Regions from separate parts of the Xanthomonas sp. NCPPB 4467 genome, predicted to be linked through region 2. Evidence: predicted binding sites of a transcription regulator. Region 2 holds the regulator's gene; each other region holds the start of a gene.
What was found. Region 2 encodes FliA, which starts transcription of late flagellar genes. Its sites were predicted from a motif close to TAAAGTTTNNCNNNCNNNGGCCGATAA; they were not measured.

Region 1 (9,957 bases), 2.2 Mb from region 2:
TCATCAATTACGAAGAAGGCGCAGAAAACTGCGTGCTCAACGGCGATGCGGCATCCGAAGCATTTCTGTCGGAAATGGTCGGCGCACACGCCCAAACCGGCGCACGCGCCATGGCCATGGAAAGCCTGTACGAATACGGCAGCCGCGCCGGGTTCTGGCGGCTGTATCGGCTGTTCACTGCGCGCGCGGTGCCGGTGACCGTGTTCGGCGTGGCGAACGCACTGGCCGCCAATCCAGACGCAGTGGCCGCGATGCAGGCCGCCGACTGGGAAATCGCCAGCCACGGGCTGCGCTGGATCGACTACCAACACATCGACGAAGCCACCGAGCGCGCGCATATCGCGCAGGCGATCGCGGTGCACACCCGCGTCACCGGCAGCCGTCCGCTGGGTTGGTACCAGGGCCGCACCAGCCCCAACACCGCGCGCCTGGTTGTCGAAGAAGGCGGCTTTGTCTACGACGCCGACAGCTATGCCGACGATGTGCCGTATTACGACACCCGCCACGGCCGCGCGCAGTTGATCGTGCCGTACACGCTGGATGCCAATGACATGAAGTTCGTCGCCTACAACGGGTTTGCCGATGGCGAACCGTTCTTTCGCTATCTGCGCGACAGCTTCGAGCAGTTGCGCAGCGAAGGCGGGCGCATGCTCTCGATCGGTCTGCACGGGCGCGTCGTCGGCAAGCCCGCACGCGCGGCCGCACTGGCGCGCTTTGTCGATCACGTGCTGGCCAGCGGCGATGCCTGGGTGGCGCGGCGCATCGATATCGCGCACCACTGGCTGCAGGTGCATCCGGCATGAGCATTGTCACTGCCGACATCGATCTGCCCGAGGTGATCGCGCAGGTGACCGCCGCCTTCCACGCTTACGAAAGCGCATTGATGCGCGATGACATCGCCGCGATGGATGCGCTGTTTCATGCAGCGCCCAGCACCGTGCGGTATGGCGTGGGCGAGGTGCTGTACGGCATCGACGCGATCCGCGCGTTTCGCAGCGGCCGCGGCGGCTCGCCGCAACGCCAGCTCATGCACGTGGAAGTGCACAGCTATGGCCAGGACTGCGCGACCACGCATGCCGAATTCGTCCGCGAGGGCAGCAGCGCGCGCGGTCGCCAGAGTCAGAGCTGGGTGCGCTTTGCCGATGGCTGGAAAGTGGTGGCCGCGCACGTGTCGCTGCAAGGGACTCACGCATGAACGCGCTCGACGACCGTATGCTGGACGATGCCGCCTTCGTCGCGCGGTATCGCGAGGTGTTCGAACATTCGCCGTGGGTGGTGGAGCGCGCCGCGCGCCGTCGCCCGTTCGAGGATGTGTATCGCGGCTTGATGCAGGTGGTGTTCGATGCATCGCCGCAAGATCAGGTCGCGTTGATTCGCGCGCATCCGGAGCTGGCCGGCAAGGCGGCCATCGACCGCACGCTCACCGCCGCCTCGGCGGCCGAGCAGGCCTCGGCCGGTCTTGATCGGTTGAGCGAGGACGAATTCACCCGCTTCCATGCGCTTAATCAGGCCTATCGCCAGCGCTTCGGTTTCCCGTTCGTGATCTGCGTGCGGCTGCACGACAAGGCCGGCATTCTGGCCGCGCTGGAGCAGCGCCTGGATGCCTCGCGCGACGCCGAGATCGCCACCGCCCTCGCCGAGATCGGCAAGATCGTCCACTTGCGCCTGGAGGTACTGCCATGAGCCTGGCCCAACTCGAACGCGAGCTCGCCCGCGACCTACAACGTCTGGCCCACGGCGGCGATGCCTGGGTGCAACCGCGCGTGCATCCGGCCGGGCATGTCTACGACGTGGTGATTGTGGGCGCCGGCCAGAGCGGTCTGGGCGCGGCGTTCGCACTGCAACGCGAGCGCGTGCACAACGTGCTGGTCATCGACGAAAACCCCGCCGGCCAGGAAGGCCCCTGGGTGACCTATGCACGTATGCAAACCTTGCGCACACCCAAGCAGATCACCTCGATCGACCTCGGCGTGCCGTCGCTGACCTTCCGCGCCTGGTGGGAGGCGCAACACGGCAGCGCCGCCTGGGACACGCTGGACAAGATTCCGCGCGCCCGCTGGATGGACTACCTGCGCTGGTACCGCGCGGCGCTGCGGCTGCCGGTGCGCAACGCCACGCAACTGGCGCGCGTCGAACCGGAGGTCGCGCCCGGCATCCACCGGCTGCATCTGACAATGGGCGCGCCGCTGCTGACGCGCAAGCTGATCCTGGCCACCGGCATCCAGGGCGGCGGCCAGTGGGTGGTGCCGGACTGGATCGGCCGTGCCCTGCCCAGCCACCGCTACGCACACACCTCCAGCCACATCGACTTCGCCGCGCTTGCCGGCAAGCGCGTGGGCATTCTCGGCGGCGGCGCATCGGCATTCGACAACGCCTGTTTTGCGCTGGACCAAGGCGTCGCCACGGCCGAAGTGTTCGTGCGCCGCAGTGAATTGCCGCGCATCAACCCGTTCCGCCACATGGAGCAGGCCGGCATCATTCCGCGGTTTCTGACCCTGCCCGATGCGGACAAGTACCGGATGATGGCCAGCTTCTTCGCACACAACCAACCGCCCACAAACGACACCTTCCGGCGCGCCTGCGCGCACCCTGGCTTTGCGCTGCACCTGGGCGCGCCGTGGCTGGAGGTGGCCGAGCGCGATGGCGCGGTGGTGGTGCGTACCCCGCACGGCGAACACCGCTTCGATTTCCTGGCCGTGGCCACTGGCCTGGTCACCGACCCGCAGCTGCGCCCGGAGCTGGCCGCGCTATCCGGCCGCATTGCCTGTTGGGCAGACCGCTATCAAGCACCGCCGGGCCAGGCCAACCCGGTGCTCGATGCACACCCGTACCTGGGGCCGGGCTTCGAACTGCTGCCACGCACGCCGGACGACGCCGCACTACTGCACGGGTTGTTCGCCTTCAACTATTCGGCGCTGATCAACCACGGCCCCTCGGCCGCAGCGCTGTCCGGGCTCAAGGTCGCCTTGCCGCGGCTGGCCCGCGCGGTGGCAGACCAGCTGTTCCTGGACGACCGCCAGGCCATCGTCGACAGCTATCTGGCCTACGACCAACCCGAATTCCTCGGCCAGTGGCCGCAACCGACCCAGGCAGTGGCATGAGCAGCCTGTCCACCCATGTGCTCGACACCGCCAATGGCCGGCCTGCCGCTGGCGTCCCGCTGCGCCTGTTCGCCGGCGACACACTGCAGCTGGAAGCGGTCACCGACCAGGACGGGCGTTGCCCGGCGCTGGCCGCCCTGACCCTGCCCCCCGGCCGCTACCGGCTGGAATTCGACGTGGCCGGCTACTGGCGCGCCACCGGCACGGCACTGGCCGCCCCCCCGTTCCTTGAACAGGTGCCCATCGCCTTCGGCATTGCCGACGACGGCCATTACCATGTGCCGCTGCTGCTGTCGCCGTACGGGTATTCCACTTATCGCGGCAGCTGAGGAGCGCTCAGACCAACTGCGCTCCCCCGCCAGGCGGCGCGATCGGTCCGTGGGCCGGCGATACCGCTCGACCTGCAACTGCCGCGCACCGACCGCTTGCATACAACGACTGCTCGCAAGGCCTTGTCAGCCGCTTCCGAGCAGCCTCGGAGCGGCGCGACACACGCCGCGTTCCGTCCCGGCCCCGTAGAATGACGCCTTTCCGGCGACAGGCCGGGGCTCCGGAATTGTCATGATCCACAACGATGTACTGCGCAGCATCCGCTACATGCTCGACCTCAGCGACGACAAGGTGGTGGAAATCACTCACCTGGCCGACCCCGAGTTCGCGCTCGACAAGCCGCAGGTACAGGCCTGGCTGAAGAAGGAAGACGAGCCCGGTTTCGAGCCCTGCACCGATGCGATGCTGGCGCGCTTTCTCGATGGCCTGGTGCTGCGCTTCCGCGGCCGCGACGAAAGCCAGCCGGTCCGCCCGCTGGAAACTCGCGTCGGCAACAACCTGGTGCTGAAAAAACTGCGTGTGGCCTTCGAACTGAAGGATGTGGACATGCACGCCATCTTCGCCGGCGCCGGCTTCCCGTTGTCCAAGCCGGAGTTGTCGGCCCTGTTCCGCCAGCCCGGCCACAAGAACTTCCGCCCGTGCGGCGACCAACTGTTGCGCGCCTTCCTCAAAGGCCTCACCGCCCGGGTACGCGAAGCGGGGTGATCTTCAGCGCACGGGCTTGGCCGCTGGCGCTTGTCCAGCGGATGCTCGTTGTCGGCACAAGAGTACTGTCGAGAACGGCATGCACGACCTGCCTCACCACTACGGTGCGGATGACCATGCGCCATCCGTCCCGTAGTGGTCAGATCACGCGTGAGCGCGCCGAAAACGCAGCAGGTGCGATCAGCTGAAACGTCTGTGGCGGATCTGCTCGCGTTCTTGTTCGGTCAAATCATCCATGTGGATGTAGTGGACGCCTTGTCCGCGCGGGGCACTGAGAAGCTGCGACTCGACGTCCTCCTGGCCGCCGTCGGGCGAGGAGATCAGACCCACGATGTTGCCGTGCGGGGCAACCCGCCATAGCGCCACACGTTGGAAGACGCGCACCTCGTTGGTATCGGTCACTTGGGGATAGGTGGCGTACCAACCATCGGCAGGCAGGTAGCGATAAGAACCGTAGTCGTTCATAGCGTCTCTGGATTGGCGGAGTGGCCTGCTGATTGTGGAGAGACGCTGACCGAAGTGGGATGCGGGGATTTCTGATTTAGCGCTGCGATTACGCATCTCGCACCCGACGCTTCGCTGCGGCGTGGAGCGTTTCGTGCGCTGTATGCGATAAGCCAGAACGCAGCGGGCTGCCGACAGTCGCGCACAGGTCTCTGTCGCACTCCATGCAGCAGAAACGTCTCCTTGCCGCGCATGACCGAGCCTGCCTTCCCCATCGCCCCGCTGCGGCCGCAGATCCGCGATAGCCTTGCCGCCCATCCGCGTCTCACGCCGGTGATCGCCGCACGCAGCCAGCGCCTGCTCACGCCGCCGGATGCATTGCCGGTGGACACCACGCGCTTCAACCAGGCCTGGGCACCGGATGGTGGCGAAGTGCAGCAGACCTGGGCCTTCCGCTCCGGCGTGGCGCGCGCAGCGTTATCCATGACCGGGGCCTTACGCCAGCCCTGCAACCAGCGCGAGCGCGATCAACGCCTGGAAAAATGCTTCGGCAGGCAGTACCCGGGCGATGTGGAGCCGCCCGCATCGCCAGGCCGCTGAAACAGGCGACGCAGCTGCGGCGATCCATCGCCACTACCGCGCCATGATGCAACCCACACCACCCAGCAAGCCGTGATCAGGCGGCAATGCGCGGCGCGCAGAAACCGGCGTGCAGACGTCGCCCTTCTTGCCGGCACCGCAACCCCACCGCGCACCTGTCGGCGACGCAGCGGCTGTGCGCCGCCCTCATGCAGCCGCCACCAACCGCGGCTTGCGTGCATCCAGGCGGAATACCGACACCGCTTCGCTCAGCTCCACTGCCTGTTCTTCCATCGCACGTGCAGCGGCCGAGGCTTCTTCCACCAGCGCGGCATTGCGCTGGGTGGTTTCGTCCATGTCGTTGACGGTGCGCGCCACCTGTTCGATGCCCGACGATTGCTCGCGCGAGGCAGCGGAAATCTCGGCGATCAGCGTGGTGACCTGCTGCACCGATTGCACGATGTCCTGCATCGTGCGTCCGGCCTGATCCACGCGTGCGCTCCCGCGCGCCACGCTCTCCACCGATGCATCGATCAACTGCTTGACCTCCTTGGCGGCCCCGGCCGAGCGCTGCGCCAGCGCGCGCACTTCCGAAGCAACTACGGCAAAGCCGCGGCCCTGTTCGCCGGCGCGCGCCGCTTCCACCGCCGCGTTCAACGCCAGGATATTGGTCTGGAACGCGATGCCGTCGATGACGCTGATGATCTCGGCGATCTTCCTGGACGACACTTCGATCTCGCCCATGGTATCGACCACGCTGGCGACCATCTCGCCGCCACGGCCGGCGATCTCGGCAGCGGCCTGCGCACCCCGGCTGGCCTGCTGCGCGGTGTCGGAGTTCTGGCGCACGGTCGAGGTGAGCTCTTCCATCGAGGCGGCGGTTTCTTCCAGATTCGCGGCCTGTTGTTCGGTGCGTTGCGCCAGATCGCTGTTGCCGGCGGCGATTTCTGCCGAGGCGGTGCGGATGGTCTGCGCGGCCAGCGTGATATCGCCAACGATATCGGTGAGGCGTTGCACGGTGGCGTTGGCATCGTCGCGCATCCGCGCGAACACGCCCTGCTGGTTGCCGCGCATGCGCGCGGTCAGATCGCCATCGGCAATGGCCTTGAGCAGCTGCGACAACTCGCCCAGATTCTGGTCCACGTTCTGCATCAGGCCATTGAGGCCCTCGACCATGCCGCGGAATTCGAACTTGTAGGCAGCGGCATTGCCGCGGGTGGCAAAATCGCCGGCCGCAGCGGCGTCCACCAGGCCACGAATTTCGCCATTGATGGCAGCCAGGTTGCGCTTGGTGGTGTCCATCGCATCGGTGATCTGCGCCTTTTCGCCGGGCAGGCGCGGCATGTCCACCGACATGTCGCCCACCGCGTAATGCTGCATCACCTGCAGCATGGTGCCGATCAGGCCCACTTGCGCGCCGATCAACCCGTTGGTGTCATCGACCATGCGGCCGTAAGCGCCGGGAAACGCCTGCGCGTCCATGCGGTAGCTCATCTGCCCGGCGTCGTGGCGCTGCGCCATGTCCGCCTGCGCACTGGAGACATCGGTGAGCGTGTTGACCACCTGCCCCATTGCCTGGCCGAGCAGGCCGATTTCATCGCGGTTGCTGACCGCAGCGTGCGCGGATAGATCGCCGACCGCCACCAGGCGTGCCGCACGCGCGACGTTTTCGATGGGCCGCACGATCGAGCGCCGGATCCACCACCCCAACACCGCCACAAGACAGAGTGCGGCGGCAATGGTGGCCAGTGCCGAATACACCAGCATGCGCTGCGCCGATTGCGAACTTGCCAGCACGGCCGCATCGGCCAACGCCTTACTGCGCGCGACCAACGCCTCCAGCGTCTGGCTGGGCGCGCGGTCCTTGCCCTTGACCAGCTGATCGCCCACCTGGGTGTCGTAACCGGACTCGGCAAACTTGCCCAACGCCGCTTCGTAGCTGGCCTGCAGTTCCAGGTGCGCCTTGGCAAAGTCCTGCGCCAGCGCACGCGCCTGCGGATCGGCCAGCGCGCCTGCCAGTGAGGCGACCGTGCCCTGCACGCTCTTGCCCTTGTCGCGGAAGGCAGTCAGATGTTTTTCGAGCTGTGCGGGGTCGCGGCCACGGATCAGCACGTTCTTCCATTCCTGCACCTGCAGGCGGAAATCGCGGGTGAGTGCTTCGCTGGCCGAAGCCTGCGCCACTTCCACCGGCACCTTGCCGGACAGGCTCAGCCAGGCAGAGCCCAGGCCGCCGAGTGCGCATAACAGGATGATCGACAGGCCAAGCGCAAGGGCGCCCAACAGCTTGCTTTGCAGACTGACAAAACGCGGGGAGGGGGTGGACATGGTCGATCCAGTGACGGGTTCAACCGGGTTATCGACGCCGGCCATGCACTCTGAAGCAGAAAAGCCCCCTGCATTTGCACGCGTCCGGCCCACCGCGCAGCAGACCGAGCGGACGCTGCCGGAGCGGCTAAATGGCGCACATCTTTGTGCACGCAAGGCTCTTGGTCCGCCGCACGTTGCCGGGCAGCGAGCGCTGGCGGCAAGCCCAAACAGTTGCGTTGCCGACAGGTCCTACGCCACTCCCTGACAGGCTTCACCTGCCTCCCCGACCATCGCACCGGCGCGAGCAGGCCCGTATCCTTGCCGCGCATGACCGAACCTGCCTTCCCCATCGCCCCGCTGCTGCCGCAAATCCGCGATAGCCTTGCCGCCCATCCGCGGTTGGTGCTCGAAGCCCCGCCCGGTGCCGGCAAGACCACCCAGGTGCCGTTGGCGTTACTGGATGCGCCATGGCTGGCCGGCCGCCGCATCGTGATGCTGGAGCCGCGCCGGGTGGCCGCACGTAGCGCTGCGCTGTTCATGGCACGCCAGGTGGGCGAGCCGGTCGGCGAAACGGTGGGTTACCGCATCCGCTTCGAAAACAAGACTTCCGCGCGTACCCGGATCGAAGTGGTCACCGAAGGCATCCTGACCCGGATGATCCAGGACGACCCGATGCTGGAACGCGTGGGCGCGCTGCTGTTCGACGAATTCCACGAACGCCATCTGGCCGGCGACCTCGGCCTGGCATTGGCGCTGGACGTGCAGGCACAGGTACGCGAGGACCTGCGCATCGTGGCGATGTCGGCCACGTTGGATGGCGAGCGGCTGGCCGGCTTTCTGGATGCGCCGCGCCTGAGCAGCGCCGGGCGCAGTTTTCCGGTGGAGATCGCACATTTCCCCGCGCGCCGCGACGAAGCGCTGGAACCACAGACGCGGCGCGCCGTGGAGCATGCCCTGCTCACCCATCCCGGCGATGTGCTGGTGTTTTTGCCCGGCCAACGCGAGATCGCGCGCGTGCAAGGCGCCTTGCAGGACGCACTGGACCCGGCCATCCAGGTATTGCCGCTGCACGGCGAGTTGTCGGTGGAGGCGCAAAGCCAGGTGCTGCAGCCGGATGCGCAGGGCCGCCGCCGCGTGGTGCTGGCCACCAACGTGGCCGAGTCGTCGGTGACCTTGCCCGGCGTGCGCGCGGTGATCGACAGCGGCCAGGCGCGCGAGCCGCACTACGACCCCAACAGCGGCTTTTCGCGGCTGGATGTAGCCACCATTTCGCAGGCATCGGCCGACCAGCGCGCCGGCCGTGCCGGACGCGTGGCCAGCGGCTGGGCTTACCGGCTGTGGCCGCAATCGCAGCGCCTGGAACCGCAACGGCGCGCCGAGATCACCCAGGTGGAACTGGCCGGCCTGGCCCTGGAACTGGCCGCCTGGGGCAGCGATGCGCTGCGCTTTGTCGATGCCCCGCCCACCGGCGCGCTGGCGGCCGCGCGCGAATTGCTGCAACGGCTGGGCGCGCTCAGCGACAGCGGCGGCATCACCGCGCTGGGCCGCCGCATGCTGGCGCTGGGCACGCATCCGCGTCTGGCCGCGATGCTGGCGCAGGCCGGCGCTGCATCGCGCCTGGCACTGGCCTGCGACCTGGCCGCGTTGCTGGAAGCGCGCGACCCGCTGCGGCAGGGCGGCGATGGATTGGCCGCACGCTGGCGCGCATTGGCGGCATTTCGCCAGGGCCGTAGCGCGCCCGATGCCAACCGCGGTGGCCTGGCCGCGATCGACAGCGCCGCCAAACAATGGCGCCGCCGACTGCGCTGCGACACCGCCCCACCCACCAGCGTGGAGGCGCACGCGCTGGGCGACCTGCTCGCGCATGCCTTCCCCGACCGCATCGCCGCACGCCACCCCACCGACCCGTTGCGCTATCTGCTCGCCAACGGCCGCAGCGCGCGTTTGTTTGACCACAGCGACCTGCGCGGCGAACCGTGGCTGGTCGCCAGCGAACTACGCTACGAGGCCAGGGACGCCCTGCTGCTGCGCGCCGCTCCGGTCGACGAGGCGTATCTGCGCCGCAGCCTGCCCGAGCGCTTCGTGCAGCAGGACGTGGTGCAGTGGGACGCCGACAAACGCGCCTTGGTCGCGCGCCGGCAATCCAGCTTCGACCGCATCGTGCTCGATAGCCGCCCCGCCGGCCGCGTCGATCCCGCGCAGGCGGCCGGCGCCCTGACCGAGGCGGTGCGCCAGCTCGGCCTGGATGCCCTGCCCTGGACCGAGACCCTGCAGCAATGGCGCGCGCGTGTGTTGTCGCTGCGGGTGTGGATGCCCGAGCTGGAGCTGCCCGATCTCTCCGATGCCGCACTGCTCGCCTCGTTGGACCGTTGGCTGCGTCCGGCCTTGGCCGGCAAGACCCGGCTCGACGCGCTGGATGAGTCCAGCCTGGGCGAAGCGCTCAAGGCCGCACTGCCGTGGGAACGCCGCCAGGCCATCGACCGCCACGCTC
Region 2 (9,957 bases):
CCGCCGAGATCTACCCCGACCGCGAGCTGGCGCTGGACCCGGGCGGTGCGCTCGGCCAGCTGGACGGCATTCCCGGCAAGGACCCGGCATTCGGCCTGGATGCCACCTGGATCCAGACCCATCAGCGCTCCTACGCCGAATCGATGGGCTACACCGTGGTCGACCCGGCCACCGTGGTGGCCACGCATCTGTCGCACCTGATCCGCGAACACGCCCCGGAGCTGCTCGGCCACGAAGAAGTGCAGCAGTTGCTTGCCACCCTCGCCAAGACCGCGCCCAAGATGGTGGAAGACCTCACCCCGAAGGCGCTGCCGCTGTCGGTGGTGGTGCGCGTGCTGCAGAACCTGCTGATCGAGCGGATCCCGGTGCGCCAGTTGCGCAAGATCGTCGAAGCGCTGGTCGAGCACGCCCCGCAGAGCCAGGACCCGGCCACCCTCACCGCCGCGGTACGCACCTCGCTGGGCCGCTTCATCGTGCAGGAAATCGCCGGCATGTCTGCCGAACTGCCGGTATTCACGCTGGCCCCGCAGCTGGAGCGCGTGTTGCAGGAATCCACCCACGGTAACGGTGTGGCGCTGGAGCCCGGCCTGGCCGAGCGCCTGCACCAGAGCCTGGCCGATTGCGTCGGCAAACAGGAAGCCCGCAACGAACCGGCCGTGGTCCTGGTCCCCGGCACGGTCCGCGCCGCCCTGGCCCGCCTGGTCCGCCACAGCGTCCCCAGCCTGTCGGTGCTGGCGTATAGCGAAGTGCCGGAAGACAAACGCCTGAAGTTGGTCGGCACGATCAGCTGAGCCGAACGCACATCGTCGTCGCCCCCCTTCCGTAGGAGCGCACCCGGGCGCGACAGCGTTACCGGGACAGCCCCATCGCGCCCAGGTGCGCTCCTACGACGTACTGGGTCATCCGACAACGCGGGTGAGCTTTGATCCAGACGGGTCAACCGCTGGGATACGAGATCCCAAGAAGACAGCACAGCTCGGACTGGACAACGTCGCCGACACCGCTTGTGTAGGAGCGCACCCGGGCGCGACGACTTCACCGGGACAGCCCATCGCGCCCAGGTGCGCTCCTACGAATGTATCAGCGCTCCGGTAGAGCCCGATAGCCTCTATCGCGTTCTCCAGCAATCACAGCAGGCCGGCCACCAACCGCCAACGCCACGCGCCGGAAATCCGCCACTCGGCAAAACCCCCAATCGATTGCATGACACCGACTCCGGGAAGCATGACGCGCGCGACGGTGTCGCGGTGCGCGCAGGCGTTCAATGCACTCCCAGACACCCGATCTGCCCCGCCGTCCGGCCCATGGGCGCAGTCGAACCGGCGACAACGCCGCCAAACATCCCAATCAGGACAAGCACTTAGCGCCGCGCACCCGGCTCAGCATCAGCGCCCAGCCGCCCTCGCCAAAAACCCAGCACCGCCGTTTTGGCACGCCGCGTGCATTAGCTCTGGCGAGACCGCAGACAGCACCACCGCTGCGGGGCGGATGGCAGGACTTGGAACAACCGAACGGGACAGGCAACTCATGACGCTGGCAACACACCCACATTCATCGCGCACCCGTCCGGCGTCCGGCGGGTCCCGTTCCTGGAGGCACGTGGCATGAAGATCAAACGCTTTGTCGCCCCGGACATGCGCACCGCATTCCGCATGGTGCGTGAAGAGCACGGCCCGGATGCAGTGATCCTATCCAACCGTCGTACCGCTGAAGGCATCGAGATCGTCGCCGCCAGCAACTACGACGAAGAACTCGTGCAGCGTGCACTGGAAACCGCACGCTCCGATGCGCCGATCACCCACACCGCTCCGCTGCAGCAGGCGCCCGTGCAGCAGGCTCCGGTGCAGGCCGCCGCCCGCCCCGCCGCTCCGGTGCATGCCCCGCTCAAGCCGGCCGCCGAGAACGGCATGAGCCACCGCCAGCGCGTTGCCAGCGCCGCCGAAGACATGATCGCCGCCATGGCGCTGCGTCAGCCGGTCAGCGTGCCGCGCCAGTCCCCGGTGGCCGCCCCGATCCGCAGTGCGGTGCCGATGCCGGCCGTGCAGGACGTCGCCGCCCCGGTTGTGCAGCGTCAGGAACACGCGCTGTCGGCGGTGCCGGAACAGCTGTTCGCCGACTTTTTGACTACCGCCCCGGTGCAGCGCCCCGCCGTGCAGGCCGCTCCGGTGCAGGCGCCGACCCCGGTCGTTGCCGCCGCCCTCGCCGCCCCGGCTTACGCCGCACATGGGCAGGACGACGATGCATTCGCCGACGAAGCCGACTTCGACCTGGACGACGCGCTGCCGCAAATCCTGCCGCCAGCCGCGTTGCCGCCGATCGTCGTCGCCCCCGCCGCGCTGGCCGCGGTGCCGGTGGCCGCCGCACCGGTCCCGCAGAACGACGAAGAACTCAAGCAGCTGCGTGGCGAACTGGCGCTGATGCGCCAGATGATCGAGCGCGAAATGAACCGCCTCACCGACGAGCGCCTGCGTGGCTCCCCGGTGCGTGCGCAGGCGCTGGAGCTGATGGACGACTACGGCTTCGATGCCGGCCTGACCCGCGATGTCGCCATGCAGATCCCGGCCGATACCGAATTGCACCGCGGCCGCGGGCTGATGCTGGGCCTGCTGTCCAAGCGTCTGCCGGTGGCTCCGATCGACCCGCTGGAACGCGGCGGCGTGATCGCCCTGGTCGGCCCGACCGGTGCCGGCAAGACCACCACCATCGCCAAGCTGGCGCAGCGCTTCGCCGCCCAGCACGCCCCGCGCGACGTGGCCCTGGTCACCACCGACACCTTGCGCGTCGGTGGCCGCGAGCAGCTGCACAGCTACGGCCGCCAGCTCGGCATTGCCGTGCACGAAGCCGATAGCGCCGACAGCCTGCTCGCGCTGCTGGATCGCCTGCGCGACTACAAGCTGGTGCTGATCGACACCGCCGGCATGGGCCAGCGCGACCGCGCCCTGGCTGCCCAGCTCAACTGGCTGCGCGCCGCCCAGCAGGTCACCTCGCTGCTGGTGCTGCCCGCCAACTCCCATTTTGCCGACCTCGACGAGGTCGTGCGCCGCTTCGCCCACGCCAAACCCCAAGGCGTGGTGCTGACCAAACTCGACGAGACCGGCCGCTTCGGCAGCGCCTTGTCGGTGGTGGTCGACCACCAACTGCCCATCACCTGGGTGACTGACGGACAGCGGGTCCCCGACGACCTGCACCGCGCCAATGCCGCCAGTCTCGTTCTTCGTCTTGAAGATTTACGGCGCGCTGCCGATAAGCCCTGTACTCCGGAGCACAACCATGCAGTCGCGTGAATACGCAAAGCTGACCAACGCCTTCCCCCTGACGGCGACCCGTCCCGAGCCCTTGGGCCCGGTGCGCACGATTGCCGTGACCGGTGGCAAGGGCGGCGTGGGCAAAACCAACATCTCCGCCAACCTGGCCGTGGCGCTTGCCGACATGGGCAAACGCACGCTGCTGCTGGACGCCGACCTTGGCCTGGCCAACCTGGATGTGGTCTTGGGCCTGTCGCCCAAGTTCACCCTGGCCGACCTGATCGCCGGCCGCTGCACGCTCGATGAAGTGATCATCGAAGGCCCGGGCGGCGTGTTGGTGGTGCCGGCCGCCTCCGGTCGCCGCCACATGGCGGAACTGGCTCCGGCCCAGCACATCGGCCTGGTCAATGTGTTCTCCGAACTGGAACGCGACCTGGACGTGATGGTCATCGACACCGCCGCCGGCATCACCGACAGCGTGCTGACCTTCTGCCAGGCCGCCCAGGACACCGTGGTGGTGGTCTGCGACGAGCCGGCCTCGATCACCGACGCCTACGCGCTGATCAAGGTGCTCTCGCGCGAACGCGGCGTGGACCGCCTGCAGATCATCGCCAACATGGTGCGCGACCCCAACGAAGGCCGCCTGCTGTACGACAAGCTCTCGCGCGTGTGCGAAAAGTTCCTCGGCGATGTGTCGCTGAACTATCTCGGCCACGTGCCGCAGGACGACTGGTTGCGCCTGTCGGTGCAGCGTCAGCAACCCGTCATCAAGGCGTATCCCGCCAGCCCGTCGGCGCAGGCCATTGCCGAAATCGCACGCCGTACCTCGCGCTGGCAGGCTCCCACCGTGCCGCGCGGCAACGTCGAGTTCTTTGTCGAACGCATCATCCAACGGGGAGTGGCCGCATGAGCACTGCTACCGCAACCACGGCCAGCGCGCAGTACCGCGCCGTGCAGCGCAATAACGCCAACGACGTGGTGACCCAGCACGCCGATCTGGTCCGCCGCATCGCCCACCATCTGGCGGCGCGTCTGCCGGCCAGCGTGGAAGTGGACGATTTGATCCAGGCCGGCATGATCGGCCTGATCGAAGCCTCGCGCAGTTACGACTCCGACCAGGGCGCCTCGTTCGAAACCTACGCCTCGATCCGTATCCGCGGCTCGATGATCGACGAAATTCGCCGTGGCGACTGGGTGCCGCGTTCGGTGCACCGCCGTGCCCGCGACGCCGCCGCCGCCGTGCGCAAGATCGAGCAGAACACCGGCCGCGCCGCCGCCGCCACCGAAGTGGCCGCCGCGATGGAAATGCCGCTGCCCGATTACCTGCGCCTGATGGAAGACGCCGCACGCGGCCAGGTGCTGAGCCTGGAATCGCGCATCGAAGATCACGGCGAGCTGGACACCACCGCCAAGGGTGGCCCCAACCCGCAGCAGATGATGGAGCGTGGCGAATTCGGCCGCGAGCTGGGCAAGGCCATCGGCCAGTTGCCCGAGCGCGAGCAGCTGGTGCTGTCGCTGTACTACGAACAGGAATTGAACCTGAAGGAAATCGGCGCTGTGCTCGGTGTCAGCGAGTCGCGCGTCTGCCAGATCCATGGCCAGGCCGTGGTGCGTTTGCGCGGCCGCCTCAAAGTCTTCGAACTGGCCGATGCCGGTGTCGAAATTGACGACTAATTTTTTCGCGTATTTTTTCGTATTAGGAGCTTGATGTGAATAAGAACATGCGGATCCTGATCGTGGACGACTTCTCGACGATGCGACGTATCGTCAAGAATCTGTTGGCAGATCTCGGCTTCACCAATACCGCAGAGGCCGAAGACGGCAACAGCGCGCTGGCTGCATTGCGCGCGGGCCCGTTCGATTTCGTGGTGACGGACTGGAACATGCCCGGCATGACCGGCATCGACCTGCTGCGCAACATCCGCGCCGACGCCAAGCTCAAGCACCTGCCGGTGATGATGGTGACCGCCGAAGCCAAGCGCGAGCAGATCATCGAAGCGGCGCAGTGCGGCGTCAACGGCTACATCATCAAGCCGTTCACCGCGCAGACGCTGGAAGAAAAGCTGGGCAAGGTGTTCGAACGTCTGGCGGCGACCGCCTGATGAACGCCACCGTGGAGACCAATGCCGAACGCGCTGCGTTGATCGAGCGTCTGCAAGGTGCACTTGATGCACTGGAAAGCGGTGACGAAGCTGCGTGGAAGCGCGAGGTCGATCACCTCGCCGCCCTGCGCACGCGTCCGATGATGCAGGGCCTGAGCCGGCTCGCGCGCGAACTTGGGCAAGCGCTGGGCGAGCTGCCCACCGTGCCCGAAGAAGCCGGCGAACTGGACGATGCCTGCTCGCGCCTGGACCACGTGGTGGAAATGACTGAAAAGGCCAGCCATCGCACCCTGGATCTGGTCGAAGAATGCCGCGAGCTGGCCAACAAGCTGCGCGACGGCGGTCTGAATCAGGACCAGGGCGCGCTGATGGACCAGATGCGCCACAACCTGACCGAGCTGTCGCTGGCGCAAAGCTACCAGGACCTCAGCGGGCAGATCATTCGCCGCGTGGCCGGGATCGTGCGCCGCGTGCATGAAGGCTTCGGCGCGCTGGGCCTGCCGCCCAAGAGCACCGAGCCGAAGAAAGACGACGGCGGTCTTGCCGGTCCTGCGGTCAAGGGCCTGGACCGTCACGCGGTGTCGCAAGACGACGCCGACGATTTGCTGTCCGGATTGGGGTTGTAACCATGAGTGCTGTTCCAGACGATATTGCTGCCGATTTCATCGTCGAGGCCCAGGAAATCCTGGATCGCCTCGGCGAACAGCTGGTGTCGCTGGAACAGGCGCCAGACGAAGCCGACCAGCTCAACGCGGTGTTCCGCGGCTTCCACACGCTCAAGGGCGGCGCCGGCTTTCTGGCGATCAAACCGATGGTGGAGCTGTGCCACGCCGCCGAAGAAACCCTCGGCATGGCGCGCTCGGGCCAGGCGGTGCTGCAGGCGCATCATTTCGATGCCGCCCAGCAGTCGCTGGACTATCTGCAGGCCATGCTGGATGCGATGAGCTCGGGCGAACCCGTGCCGCATGCACCGCCGTCGCTGATCGCACAGTTCGATGCCAAGAGCGGACCGCCGGCGGTCAAGACCGCGCCCAAGGCGGCAGCTGCCGCACCTGCGCACGACGACGGCCATGCCGCGCCGGCGCCAGGCGCCAAGGCCGCGCCCAAGGCCGCCGCCAAAGGCGGCGCCGAAGCCGAACAGACCGTGCGCGTGGATACCAAGCGCCTGGACGCCATCGTCAATCTGATTGGCGAACTGGTGCTCTCGCGCAACCGGTTGAAGACATTGCGCACCCGTCTGCGCGACGAAGAACTCGACCGCGCGGTCAGCGTGCTGGATATCGCCACCGCCCGCCTGCAGACCGCGGTCATGCGCACCCGCATGCAGCCGGTGAGCAAGGTATTCGCGCGCTTCCCCAAGGTGGCCCGCGACGTTGCGCGCACCCTGTCCAAGGAAGTGGAACTGGAACTGGTCGGCGCCGAAACCGAGCTCGATCGTAATCTGGTCGAAGCCCTGGCCGACCCGCTGGTGCACCTGGTGCGCAACGCGATCGACCACGGCATCGAATCGCCGGCATTGCGCGAAGCCACTGGCAAACCACGCAGCGGCCATGTGCGCCTGTCTGCGCAGCAGGAAGGCGACTACGTCAGCATCGAAATCCAGGACGACGGCGCCGGCATCGACCCGGAACGTCTGCGCGAAATCGCCCGCAACAAGGGCCTGATCGACGCCGAAGCCGCTGCGCGTCTGAGCACCGACGAGTGTCTGCATCTGATCTTCATGCCGGGCTTTTCGACCAAGGCTGAAGTCACTGACATCTCCGGCCGCGGCGTCGGCATGGACGTGGTGCAGTCGCGTATCCGCGAGTTGAGCGGGCAAATCCAGATCCAGTCCGAGCTGGGCCGCGGCAGCCGCTTCATGATCCGCGTGCCGTTGACCCTGGCCATCCTGCCCACGCTACTGGTGCAGGCTGGCGAAGCGGTGTACGCGCTGCCGCTGGCACGTGTGGTCGAAGTGCTGCACGCACCGCAGACCTCGCTGGGCTGGTTCGACGGCCGCGCCGTACTGGATCGCCGCTCGCACACGTTGCCGCTGATCGACCTGCGCCGCTGGCTGGGCGTGCCCGCCGATCAACCGCCGCTGCTGACCGTGGTGCTGCTGCAGGCCGGCGAAACCCGCTTCGGCCTGGTGGTGGATCAGGTCCGCGGCCGCGAAGAAGTGGTGATCAAACCCCTCCCCCGCGCCCTGCGCGGCCTGCCCGGCTACGCCGGCGCCACCCTCATCGGCGACGGCCGCATGGCGCTGATCCTGGATGTGGATGGATTGCGCTCCAGCGATCATTGATCTTTGGAATCGGGAATCGGGAATCGGGAATCGTCAAGACGATCCTATCTGCCTGATCTAACGACAACGGCCGCGTACTGCGGCCGTTATCGTTTCACCACCAGCATCGCTGCCGATCTACGCTGCTACGCGCGCAGGCATGGGCGCGATGGTTTGGCGACGGTCAGGCTGCCGTGGAACTGAAACTGGAACCGTTATTTCGGAACCGTTACTTCACTAGCCCTCACACCATCCGGTGTTGAGGCGCAATCGACTGCTCTCGCTGTTGCTCCTGCTGCTGGGATTGCTGTTGGCGCTGCGTTTCGCCCAAGGCCTGTAATTGCGCCAAGGATTGCTCGACGGGCTGCGCAATCGCATCACTCGTCTTCATATGCGCCATCTTGTGAGCGGGATCGTTCAACGCACCTTCCACAACGAAGACGTTCTCGCCCTGCCGCACGGACTTGGTGTTCTCGCTCAGCACGACATGATCGATTCGCGACAGCCCGTTCTCTTTGGCTAAGAGCCGCTAACAAAACTACTGTGCAGCCGCCAGGCGGGCGCGGCCGGTGCTCGGAATCCTCATGTACCACCCGTACACTCCGGTTCCTCCGCGCCGTCCACACCCACCTGACGACTGCTCGCTACGTTTTGTTAGCCGCTCTAAATACGCGCTGCTTGCTGCCAGCCGAGCGCTGTTGTCGTCGTACTCGCGGCCGAGGCCTTGTTCAAGGCGGCGAACGGCCTCTTCTGCTTGGTGATGCAGCGGATCTGTTGGCAGCACTCTCGCGAGCTGTGTTGCTTCCTGTCGTGGAGATACCTGCTCACCGGGCGGCTGCGCCTCACCAATCACCTTCTGCCAAAGTTCCTGCTTGGGCTTCGGATTGTTGTGCTCCTTATTCAACTCACTTTTAGGCACAGGAGCAGGAATGCTCTTGATATCATCTACGTTTTCTACGGGTCTGATATCCCCCTCAAAGCCTTTATCAACTCCATCTTTTGTCTTCCGGTGCAGTCCAGCGTGATTGAGCGCATCCCATGTGAAGTCGATACAACTGTTTTTAGCACCGTGATATTCCATATTGAACCCGTGCTTAGCAGGGGCCGCGCCGAAGGCCTCCAGCTTTTCATACTGCGCCTTATCGATCTCCATCGTGCGTGAGTAATACGGTTTTTGATAGGTGTCGACGTCATTGAACGAAACTTTTCCTGGCCCGCTAGCCTCGCCATGCTTGATGGGCGAGAACCCATAACTTTTGACAGTCGTTCCGTCGTCAATCGAGTAGTACATATGGCCACCGAAGGATGTGCCTCCGGCCATCAACGGCGTACCTGCGGCAGCGACGTAGACAGTGACTGCATAGCGCTTTTCCTGATCATCCATGCTCATCCCCCTCACTTTCCTTTGTAGGTGTAAGCGACAAGAAGTTGCGCATTAGCCGCAACCAGCGCCTCGGCGTTCTGATCAAAGCGCAGTTTGAGCCGATAACGGCCTGGCTGGACAGCATTGCTGTAGCCGAACGCCAACTCCCTGGACGCGGTCTGCTCAGTAGACAAAGTGGCGTTCTGCAGCGTTGTACCGTCCGCATCAAAAGCGAACAGACCAGGCGCCATACCATCAGCTGACAAGGGAACGGACGCCTGCTGACCTACTCCCACACGCTGACTACGCTGCAATTCCACGGCGACCGGACCGGATGGTTCAATACGCTCCAAGTGGAGCTCGGCCGAAACACCAGCGCTAATCAGCCTGTCAGCACTTTGGGAGACGGCAGTTGGATCGACACCTGTGATCCGCACACCGATGAAAACGGGCGGAGTCGCGTCGTCGGGCAGTGCGGGCACATCGAATTCCAGCTCTGTGGGCCCACGATCATGCGGGGTCAAGCTCCGTACCAACGGGACGACCGTTCTCATCTCTATCTGCTCCTTTGCGATAGGCACGTTTGCAGGCGGCGGTTGCAGGCTGCAGCCAGGGATCAGGCAGGTAATCAATGCCGTGAGTGCAAAGCGCATTCGATCGTTTGCAAGGGGCACGGTCTTTCTCCAATGAGTGTTGGTGCTGCAGGGGGAATTTTGACAGTTTTTCAATGCCATCGTGACATGCACGCCTCTCAACTACCCCCAATGCCCTATGCATGCATTGCTTTATGAGGCCTGACAACTCCAGGGCTGAGTGACATGTCCGCTACCTCAGCTTATCGGACGTAGACCCATTCGACGCATTTGTGCGCCACTAACTCTTGCGGTTCCGCAGCCTCACCTCGCGGAAAGACCTCTACTCGCATTCCTGGGCGCGTAAAGAAATCACTCATCCAGCGGCCGTCTTCGATGATGTTGCGCTCAC
Region 3 (9,957 bases), 2.1 Mb from region 2:
CTTCCGGGGAGGCGTGGCCGATCGACAGGCCCGAGGTGCCGCCGGAGAAGCGGCCGTCGGTGAGCAGGGCGCACTGCTTGCCCAGGCCCTTGGATTTGAGATAGCTGGTGGGGTACAGCATTTCCTGCATGCCTGGGCCGCCCTTGGGGCCTTCGTAGCGGATCACCACGATGTCGCCGGCTTTGACTTCGTCGGCAAGAATGCCCTTGACCGCCGAATCCTGGCTTTCGTAGACGCGGGCGTTGCCTTCGAACACGTGGATGGATTCGTCCACGCCAGCGGTTTTGACCACGCAGCCGTCGCGGGCGATGTTGCCGTACAGCACGGCGAGGCCGCCTTCCTGCGAAAACGCGTGCGCGACATCGCGAATGCAGCCCTCGCTGCGGTCGGTATCCAGCGTGTCCCAGCGCGTGGCCTGGCTGAAGGCGATCTGCGTGGGGATGCCGCCCGGTCCGGCCTTGTAGAACGTGTGCACGGTCTCCGCGTCGGTCTGGGTGACATCCCATTGCGCGATGGCGTCGGCCAGGGTGCGTGCATGCACCGTGGCCGCGTTGGTGTGCAGCAGGCCGCCACGTGCCAGCTCGCCCAGGATGGCCATGATGCCGCCAGCACGATGCACGTCTTCGATGTGGTACTTGGGCGTATTCGGCGCCACCTTGCATAGCTGCGGCACGCGCTTTGACAGGCGGTCGATGTCGCGCATGCCGAATGGTACTTCGCCTTCCTGCGCGGCGGCGAGCAGATGCAGGATGGTATTGGTCGAGCCGCCCATGGCGATGTCCAACGTCATCGCATTTTCGAACGCTTCGAAGGTGGCAATGCCGCGCGGCAGTGCGGTGGGATCTTCGCCGCCATACCAGCGGTGGCAAAGTTCCACCGCCACGCGCCCGGCACGCAGAAACAATTGCTCGCGGTCGGCATGCGTGGCCACCACGGTACCGTTGCCCGGCAACGACAGTCCCAGCGCTTCGGTCAGGCAGTTCATCGAGTTGGCGGTGAACATGCCCGAGCACGAGCCGCAGGTGGGGCAGGCGCTGCGTTCGAATTCGGCGACTTTCTCGTCCGATGCGCTGTCGTCGGCAGCGATCACCATGGCGTCGATCAGATCGAGTTTATGTTCGGACAACTTGGTCTTGCCGGCTTCCATCGGGCCGCCGGAGACGAACACGGTCGGAATATTCAGCCGCAACGCGGCCATCAACATGCCCGGGGTGATCTTGTCGCAGTTGGAAATGCACACCAGCGCGTCGGCGCAATGCGCATTGACCATGTATTCGACCGAGTCGGCGATGATCTCGCGGCTAGGCAGCGAATACAGCATGCCGTCATGGCCCATCGCGATGCCGTCGTCCACGGCGATGGTGTCGAACTCCTTGGCCACGCCACCGACGCGCTCGATCTCGCGCGCGACCAGCTGACCAAGATCCTTCAGGTGGACGTGCCCGGGCACGAACTGCGTGAAGGAATTGGCGATGGCGATGATGGGCTTGTGGAAGTCGCCATCCTGCATGCCGGTGGCGCGCCAGAGTGCGCGCGCGCCGGCCATGTTGCGGCCGTGGGTGGAGGTCTTGGAGCGATACTCGGGCATGGCGATTCGACGGCTGATCAGCGAGCGGTGGCTGGCAATTAGAGCGCGTCGCGACTGTTGCTGCTGCAACCGTCGCGGCGCGTTCTGGCGATCGGGCACGGTAGCACGCAGCCGCCAGGCACGAGCGCGGCGGCAGACGAGTACGAATGCGGCGCGCGCGCGGGCAGACAGGGGTTGCGGCCACCCCAAACGGTTCATCGATGCGGCGCGATACACGCGTTTTCCAGGCTGCGCGCATGCGCGCGGGTTCGGGGGCGGCCACGACAACCACAGCGCTCACCGTCAGGGGGGGCATTCGGGTCGCAGCGTCGTCGCCAACCATGCGAATCGCGGGGCCGGGTGCCTCGCCCATACGTATCTGACCTTCGCTCGCTACGTTTTGCTAGCCGCTCTAAACTGCGCGCATGACCCCTGCCATGTCGTGCCGCGCCGGCTGTGCCGCGTGCTGCATCGCGCCCTCGATCAGTTCGCCGATTCCCGGCATGCCCAACGGCAAGCCGGCGGGGGTGGCGTGCGTGCAACTGGACGCACAGCTGGGCTGCCGGTTGTTCGGGTTGCCGCAGCGCCCGGCAGTGTGCGGCAACTTGCGGCCGTCGCTGGAGATGTGCGGCACATCGCGCGAACAGGCGTTGACGATGCTGACGGCGTTGGAGCGCGCCACGCAGCCCTGAAAAACCAGCAACGCGCCGGTGCGTCGACGCGATTCAGCAGTCGGCCACGCGCCTGCTCAGTCGCCCGCCGGCCCACTCAGATACTGATCCTTGAGCCGCACATAATGTTGCGCGGAGTAATGCAGGCTTTCGATTTCCTTGTCGCTGAGCGCGCGCGCCAGCCGCGCCGGATTGCCCAGCCACAATTCCGCTTCGCCAACCACCTTGCCGGGCCCTACCACCGCACCGGCGCCGACAAACCCGTAGCGTTTGATGGTGGCCCCATCCAGCACGCAGGCGCCCATGCCGATCAGGCACAGGTCTTCGATGGTGCAGGCGTGCAGGATGGTGCCGTGGCCGACGGTCACGTCGGCGCCGATGATGGTTGGATAGCCGGCCTTGTTGAACGGGCTGTGGTGGCTGACGTGAATGATGGTGCCGTCCTGCACGTTGGTGCGTGCGCCGATCTGCACGTGATTGACGTCGCCGCGGATCACCGTGCCTGGCCACACCGACACATCGTCGCCCAGGCTCACCTTGCCGATGATGGTGCAGGCCGGGTCGACATAGACGCGTGCGCCCAGCTGTGGGGTGTGGTCCAGAAATGGGCGGATCGGGGTCACGGCACTCTCCTGCAAGTCAGCGTGCCGCCAACTGCGGACACAGGTGAATGATACCTGTGCGGTGTGTGTTGCTGCGGTAGCGTCAGTGCTGCGCGATGGCAGATGGCATGATGGATGCGCGTTGTGGATGCTTTGGTGGAAGCGCGTATCGATGCGTGTTGGGTGAGGCCGTGGTTTATCGCTGCATGTGAGTGACGCGATTCGAGGTCGCCTGCGGTGCTGTTGCGTGCACATGCGGTGTATCCGGCGATCTGACACAGATGCAGCGCGTGCGTTAATCACGATGCAGGCGCGACCAGGAGTGCCTGACCACACTGCTGCGCGACCACCAGGCAGGCGCGGCGGTTGTTCGGAATCGGTATGAGCCATTCGTAACTCTCCGATTCTGAGCGCGCAGTCCATAGCCACCTGGCAGCTGCTCGCCACGTTCTGTCAGCCACCCCAAGCCGCAAGATCGTTGTCGCCGTGATATTCGCCGACGAAGTGCCTTGCGAAAGGTGGCGCGACACTCCGGACAAGCACCGCACATTCGCGTTTGAAGGCGACTTCGCGCAGCTAACGCGTGAACGATGCGCCTACGAACAAGGCAACCGCGCAGGATCTGATCGCCAGTCGTGCCCTGTGCCTGGAGGCGCAACCGCCAACGCAGACCCCACATCCGAACCCAGCGCTGCGCAAGCGAAGCCCATCGGGTCTGCATCCGATAAGCGCACAACACTGCGGTAATCGGCCTTGAATGGCACCGGCAATCGGCCTAGCGTGCAGGCCGTTGCCACGTGTCGGTCGCCTCTGCCGCACGTGCCAGGTCTTCAGGTGTGCGTCCGCGCGGGGTCCCATGCCGCAGCGTGAATGCACCAGCGCTAACGCTGCGCCACATCAGCTCCCTCACAGGACACGCCAATGCTCCAAAACACGCCAAGTCCACGCAGTTTGTCCTGGAGCGCATGACGCCGTTCCAGTGGAGGGCCGTGGCGGTGTGCGTGCTGCTGACGATGCTCGACGGCTTCGACGTGATGGCGATGGCATTCACCGCTCCGCATGTGTCGGCGGACTGGCAGCTGTCGGGCAAGCTGCTGGGTGCGCTTTTCAGTGCCGGGCTGGTCGGCATGGCGGTCGGCTCGCTGTTGCTGGCGCCGTTGGCAGACCGCATCGGTCGCCGTGCGCTGATCCTGGTGTGTCTGACCATCCTGACCGTCGGCATGGGCGCATCCGCACTGGCAGGCGATGTGTGGCAGTTGGGCGCGCTGCGGGCGCTCACCGGGGTCGGGATCGGCGGCATGCTGGCCTGCGTGGCGGTGACCGCTGCCGAATATTCCACCGCACGCTGGCGCACTACGGCGACGGTGCTGCAGGCCACCGGCTACCCGGTCGGGGCAACGATCGGGGGCGCGATCGCGGCGCTGCTGGTGCAGCACTGGTCCTGGCCATCGGTGTTCTGGCTCGGTGCGCTCGGCTCGCTGCTCTGCGTGCCGCTGGTGCTGGCCTTCTTGCCCGAATCGCTGGACTTTTTGATCGCCCGCCGGCCGCCTCACGCGCATGCGCGCTTCAATGCGGTGCTGGCACGCATGGGGATGGCGCCGCATCCGCAGTTGCCGCTGCCACCTGCGCAGGCGGCAGGGCAGGCGCAGGGGTATGCGGCCTTGTTCGTGGGTAAGCTGCGGCGGCAATCGCTGCTGATCGCGCTGGCGTTCTTCCTGCTGATGTTCGCGTTCTACTTCGTGCTCAGCTGGACGCCCAAGCTGCTGGTGACCGCCGGCCTGTCGGCGGCCGAGGGCCTTACCGGCGGGGTGCTGCTGAACCTGGGCGGCATCGTTGGCGGTACGCTATTCAGTTGGCTGGCCCTGCGCGGGCGCTTGTCGCGGCTCACCGCCGGCGCACTGGTGCTGGTGACGATCGGGATGGTCGCGTTCGGCTTGAGCAGCACGGTGCTGAGTTGGGCATTTGTCACCGCGTTGCTGACCGGTGCGGCCCTGACGGCGGCGATGGGGGGGCTATACGCGGTGGCGCCGGTGGTCTTTACCGCGGCGGTGCGCTCCACCGGCATGGGCTGGTCGATCGGGATTGGGCGGCTGGGCGCCATTGCCTCGCCGCTGTGCGCGGGGGTGCTGCTGGATGCCGGTTGGTCGCCGGCCATGTTGTATCTGGCCTGTGGCGTGCCGTTGCTGTTCGCCGCTGCTGCGGTGGTGGCGATGCGCTTGCCGGAGCGCTGAACCGCTCCGCCGGGGGTGCCCGAAACCGCTGACCGCGCTGCTGCGGTTGCGTTCGCAGACCAAAGAAATCCAGACCGGTGCCGATAACTCCGAAGACCGCCAAGCCCGTGGCGGACTCTTCCGTGGACATTGTGCAGACCAGCGCCGGCATGCTCAGAACCATCGACTCCGACCAACTCCGTCCCGGCATGTATGTCTACAAGCTGCTGGGCGCGTGGGTGCACCATCCGTTCTGGAAAACGTCGTTTCTGGTCGATTCCGACGACGTGGACAAGATTCACGGCAGTCGGATCGAGCAACTGGTGATCGACACCGCCCGCGGCCTGGATGTGGAGACCGGCGCGGCGGTCGGCGAGCAGGCTGCGGGCGATGCGCCAGCGTCGCCGCCCACGCCGGAACCGGAGCCCGAACCGCCGGAGCCGGCGTCCACCGTGCGCAGTGCACGGACCAACAGCGTCACCGCGCAGGTCGGGATCGAAGCCGAAGTGGTGCGGGCGCGGCGCATTTTTGAAGACGGCCGCGACACGGTGGAAGCGATGTTTCGCGATGTGCGGCTGGGGCGCACTGTCGACACCGAGGCGGCCATGCCGTTGGTGGAAGCCATCAACGATTCGGTGCTGCGTCATCCGCAGGCCCTGATCAGCGTGGCGCGGCTCAAGACCGCCGACGACTATACCTATCTGCATTCGATGGCTGTGGCCGGGCTGATGAGCGGGCTGGCGCGGCAGCTCGGTCTGCCCGAGGCGCAGGTGGTGGAAGCGGCGATGGGCGGCCTGCTGCACGACATGGGCAAGGCGGTGACGCCGCTGGAGATTCTCAACAAGCCCGGCCGGCTCACCGATGAAGAAATGGATGTGATGCGCCAGCATCCGCTGGATGGACATCGCCTGCTGGTGGCCGGCGGCGTGCAGAACGCGGTGGTGCTGGAAATTGCGCTGCATCATCACGAAAAGATGGACGGCAGCGGATACCCCAACCGCCTGGTCGGCGAAGACATCTCGCTGATGTCGCGGATGGGCGCGGTGTGCGATGTGTACGACGCCATCAGTTCCGATCGCCCGTACAAACGCGCCTGGGACCCGGCCGAATCGCTCAAGCAGATGGCGTCGTGGAAAGGTCACTTCGACCCCACGATCTTTCAGGCGTTTGTGCGCCGGCTGGGCATCTATCCAGTCGGCTCGCTGGTGCGTCTGGAATCGCAAAAATTGGCCGTGGTGATCGAACAGACCCAGGACGCGCTACTCAAGCCCAAGGTGCGCGTGTTCTATTCGGCCAAGTTGCGCAGCCACGTGCTGGTGCAGGACATCGACCTGTCGCGGCCCGATTGTCAGGACCGTATCGCGCAGATGGAAAGCCCGACCGACTGGGGCTTCCGCGATCTCGAGAAACTCTGGCTGCCGTAAGCGCGCTGCGCATGCAGGCGTTGCGGGATGCTGCTTGCGCGACGCGTGCGTGCGTCGCTCGCCCACACACCGCAGCGCGTTTCTGCGCATCAGGGATGGCGGCCTCGATGCTGCCGGACGGCTTGGACACGCGCAAAGAGCGATGGCTCAAGTACCTGAACAATGGGCGCCCGCCTTCCCGTCTGCCCGGCACCCGTCCATGAACTAGCGAGCGCGACCATGCTGCGCTGCAGCTTGGCAAATGTAGTTATGATAAATAACTATTCCGAAACGCAAACACTTGCCGACCGGATCTCATGTCCAAGCCGTGCCTGGATCACCACCGTCCCCCGCACACCGCAGCGCTGCATCGCGACCATGCGCGTGCGTGGAAGGGCGGTGCGGCAGCGGCACGCGCAGGGACACGGCACGTATCGACAGCCGGCGTGTCCACATCGGCAGGCCTGGCCGCGTCTACAATGCGCTGCACGCCGGGGATCGGCGTTGCGGACCGGGCGCATGGTGCGTACCGCTCCGCCCGCTGCCTTTGTCGCGAGAACCGTCATGCCCGCTACTGCCACTGCTGCACCGTTGCCCGATGCCATCACTGTGGTGGACCAGGCGCGTCTGCTGCGACTGCTGGGCTACCGCATCACCCGCACCGAGCTACTGGTGAGGCGCATGTTTCAGGACTGCGTTGCCGCCTTCGATCTGAAGCCGGTCGATTTCTCTCTGCTGATGCTGGTGGACGGCAATCCGGGCATCAACCAGCGCCAGATCGGCGACGTGCTGCATGTTTCGCCGCCGAACCTGGCCATCGTGGTGGCGCGGCTGGTCAAGCGTCGTCTGCTACGGCAGGTACGCGGGCGTCAGGACCGGCGCATGCAGCATCTGTCGTTGACGCCGGCCGGCATGACCCTGCTGACCGATGCCGAAGCCGAAGTGCTGCGCATGGAACAGCAGCTCAGTGCGGTGCTCGGCACCAGCGAGGCGCCGCTGCTGCGCGCGCTCGATCGCCTGGATCGGCTCGACACGCTGTAAGCCCACTGCGCCGGCCCTCTGCCGGCCAGCGTGATCTCACCAATGTCTTGATGACACGTGCCGTACGCAGCGCGGGGATCGCCCCTGCCTGATCGCGTGCCAGGTGGCACGCCCGCTGTTTCCTTCCAACGCTGGAGATGTGCGTCGTGATTCGATCCTCGGTGGTGCGTGGCGTGGCTGTAAAGGCGGCGTGGCGGGTGCGTGCAGCGCTCGGCCTCGTGGGGCTGCTTGCGAGTGGGGCGGCGCTGGCGCAGGGCGTGCCCCAGAGCATGGCGTTGACCAACGGCCTCAATACCGGCGGGACGAGTTTTCTGGATGGCTTTACCCGCACCACGCCTGGCTGGGCCGTGGTCACCTACCTGCGCCAGACCTCGCTGGATTCGGTGAAGGATGCACGCGGCGACGATGTGCCGGTGTTCGACAACCCGCGCATCGACTCGACGCTGCTGCTGACGCAGATCGCGTACGTCACGCCTTACAAATTGTTCGGTGGCGTAGTGGGCTTCAACACGCTACTGCCGCTGGTGAATCTGGATGCCTCGTTCGGTCGCAACAGCATTGCCACCTTGCGCGACAACGGCGCCGGGGTGGGCGATCTGACCTTCGGCCCGTATCTGCAGATGCTGCCGGTGATGCGCGACGGGCGGCCGGTGTTCTCGCAGCGGTTCGAATTCAACGCGGTGGCACCGATCGGCAAGTTCGACCGCGACCGCGATCTCAACCAGGGCTCGGGCTATTGGTCGCTGATCCCCAATTACGCAGTGACGGTGCTGCCCACGCCCAAGTGGGAAATCAGCGCACGCCTCAACTACGTCTACAACTTTCGCAGCGAGCGCCGGCCCAACCTGCCCGACGGGTTTGCCTTCCGCAACGGCCAGGCCGGCGACGCGGGCTGGATCAATTTCGCCACTTCCTGGGAAGTGGTGCCGGATGTGCGATTCGGCATCAACGCGTATTACCTCACCCAATTTCGCGATAACCGCACCAATGGCCAGCGCGTGTCCGACAGCCGCCAGCGCGTGTTCTACGCCGGCCCGGGCGGTGTGTGGCGGTTCGATGCCAACAACATCCTGTTCGCCAATCTTTACCTGCCGGTGGAAGTCAGAAACGCGGCTTCCGGCAACAACGTCAACCTGCAGTACGTCCATGTGTTCTAGCGCCGGCGCAGCTGGCTCCTACGGAGGGTGGCAATGAATTTGCAAAACAAGACGATCGTGGTGACCGGTGTGGCGTCGGGCATCGGCGCAGAGGTCGCACGGCTTGCGCGGTTCCATGGCGCCACGGTGATCGGTGTCGACCGCACACCGGTGCAGATGACCCTGCATGGCTTCCATCAGGCCGACCTGGGCGATGCGGCCTCCATCGACGCGCTGGTGCGCGCGCTGCCGCAGCAGATCGATGCGCTGGCCAACGTGGCCGGCGTGCCGGGCACCGCGCCGCTGGATGTGGTGGCGCGCGTCAATTACCTGGGCCTGCGGCATCTGAGCCAGGCGCTGTTGCCGCGCATCGCGGCCGGCGGCAGCATCATCAATGTCGCCTCGATCCTGGGCGCCGAATGGCCGCAGCGGCTGGACCTGCACAAGCAGCTGGCCGCTACCGACAGTTTCGACGCCGGTACCGCCTGGCTGGCCGCGCATCCGGTGGCGCACGACACCTGCTATCAATACTTCAAGGAAGCCCTGATCGTGTGGACCTTGCTGCAATCGCGGCCGTGGTTTGCCGAGCGCGGCGTGCGCGTCAACAACGTCTCACCCGGGCCGGTGTTTACGCCGATCCTTGGCGATTTCGCCGCCATGCTGGGCGAGGAGCGCGTCAAGGAAGATGCCAAGCGCATGACGCGGCCTGCGTATGCCGACGAAGTGGCCGAGGCCATCGTGTTCCTCGCATCCGATGCCGCGCGCTGGATCAACGGCATTACCTTGCCGGTCGATGGCGGCCTGGCATCCACCACGCTGTAATTCCCCACTGTTTTAGCAGGAGGCTAGACCATGAATGCTCTTCCCAGCGCAGCGATCGCTGCGACCGCCACACCCGCGTGGCACGGCTGCATCTTCAATGGCGAGTGGGTGCCAGGTCACGGCGGCGCCTTGCCGATCTATGAGCCGGCCACCGGCGGTTTGTTGCACGAGGTGAGCAAGGCCGATCTGGCCGATGTTGCCGCTGCCGTGGCACAAGCCAAACACGCGCAGCGCGCCTGGGCCGCCACCGCGCCGCGCGAACGCGCTGCGGTCTTTCACCGCGCCGCGCAGGTGATGCAGGCACGCAGTGCCGAAGCCGCGTTGCTGATCGCACGCGAAACCGGCGGCATCCTGCCCAAGGCGCAGCGCGAGGTCGATGAAGCGGTGGCGTTCTACCAGCACGCTGCCGGCCTGCCGTTGCAGGCGATGGGGCAGGTGCTGCCGACCGGTGCCGGCCAGCTCAGCCTGGCCCGTCACATGCCATTGGGCGTGGTGGCGGTGATCT

Region 1: the regulator FliA is predicted to act here: its motif matches at 7,513-7,539, upstream of ACCQ06_RS01660 (methyl-accepting chemotaxis protein).
Region 3: the regulator FliA is predicted to act here: its motif matches at 5,132-5,158, upstream of ACCQ06_RS02020 (HD-GYP domain-containing protein).

What each region holds. Positions count from the first base shown of each region.
Region 1 covers NZ_CM191260.1:401,188-411,144, reverse strand. Annotated here, with positions in the region: gene puuE (allantoinase PuuE) at 1-803, shown strand, start outside; gene hpxZ (oxalurate catabolism protein HpxZ) at 800-1,195, shown strand; gene uraD (2-oxo-4-hydroxy-4-carboxy-5-ureidoimidazoline decarboxylase) at 1,192-1,683, shown strand; gene hpyO (FAD-dependent urate hydroxylase HpyO) at 1,680-3,101, shown strand; gene uraH (hydroxyisourate hydrolase) at 3,098-3,430, shown strand; gene ACCQ06_RS01675 (YehS family protein) at 3,663-4,136, shown strand; gene ACCQ06_RS01670 (hypothetical protein) at 4,317-4,601, opposite strand; gene ACCQ06_RS01665 (hypothetical protein) at 4,833-5,180, shown strand; gene ACCQ06_RS01660 (methyl-accepting chemotaxis protein) at 5,367-7,484, opposite strand; gene hrpB (ATP-dependent helicase HrpB) at 7,794-9,957, shown strand, end outside.
Region 2 covers NZ_CM191260.1:2,572,656-2,582,612, reverse strand. Annotated here, with positions in the region: gene flhA (flagellar biosynthesis protein FlhA) at 1-791, shown strand, start outside; gene flhF (flagellar biosynthesis GTPase FlhF) at 1,605-3,284, shown strand; gene ACCQ06_RS11175 (MinD/ParA family protein) at 3,271-4,155, shown strand; gene ACCQ06_RS11170 (RNA polymerase sigma factor FliA) at 4,152-4,919, shown strand; gene cheY (chemotaxis response regulator CheY) at 4,955-5,347, shown strand; gene ACCQ06_RS11160 (protein phosphatase CheZ) at 5,347-5,973, shown strand; gene ACCQ06_RS11155 (chemotaxis protein CheA) at 5,976-7,631, shown strand; partial or broken gene ACCQ06_RS11150 (XVIPCD domain-containing protein) at 7,855-8,133, opposite strand; RNA gene ACCQ06_RS11145 (sX9 sRNA) at 8,195-8,270, shown strand; partial or broken gene ACCQ06_RS11140 (XVIPCD domain-containing protein) at 8,278-8,901, opposite strand; gene ACCQ06_RS11135 (hypothetical protein) at 9,006-9,707, opposite strand; gene ACCQ06_RS11130 (hypothetical protein) at 9,809-9,957, opposite strand, start outside.
Region 3 covers NZ_CM191260.1:478,179-488,135, forward strand. Annotated here, with positions in the region: gene ilvD (dihydroxy-acid dehydratase) at 1-1,588, opposite strand, end outside; gene ACCQ06_RS02000 (YkgJ family cysteine cluster protein) at 2,005-2,259, shown strand; gene ACCQ06_RS02005 (gamma carbonic anhydrase family protein) at 2,316-2,861, opposite strand; RNA gene ACCQ06_RS02010 (sX9 sRNA) at 3,222-3,299, shown strand; gene ACCQ06_RS02015 (MFS transporter) at 3,806-5,071, shown strand; gene ACCQ06_RS02020 (HD-GYP domain-containing protein) at 5,221-6,474, shown strand; gene ACCQ06_RS02025 (MarR family winged helix-turn-helix transcriptional regulator) at 7,018-7,494, shown strand; gene ACCQ06_RS02030 (SphA family protein) at 7,632-8,651, shown strand; gene ACCQ06_RS02035 (coniferyl-alcohol dehydrogenase) at 8,685-9,452, shown strand; gene ACCQ06_RS02040 (benzaldehyde dehydrogenase) at 9,483-9,957, shown strand, end outside.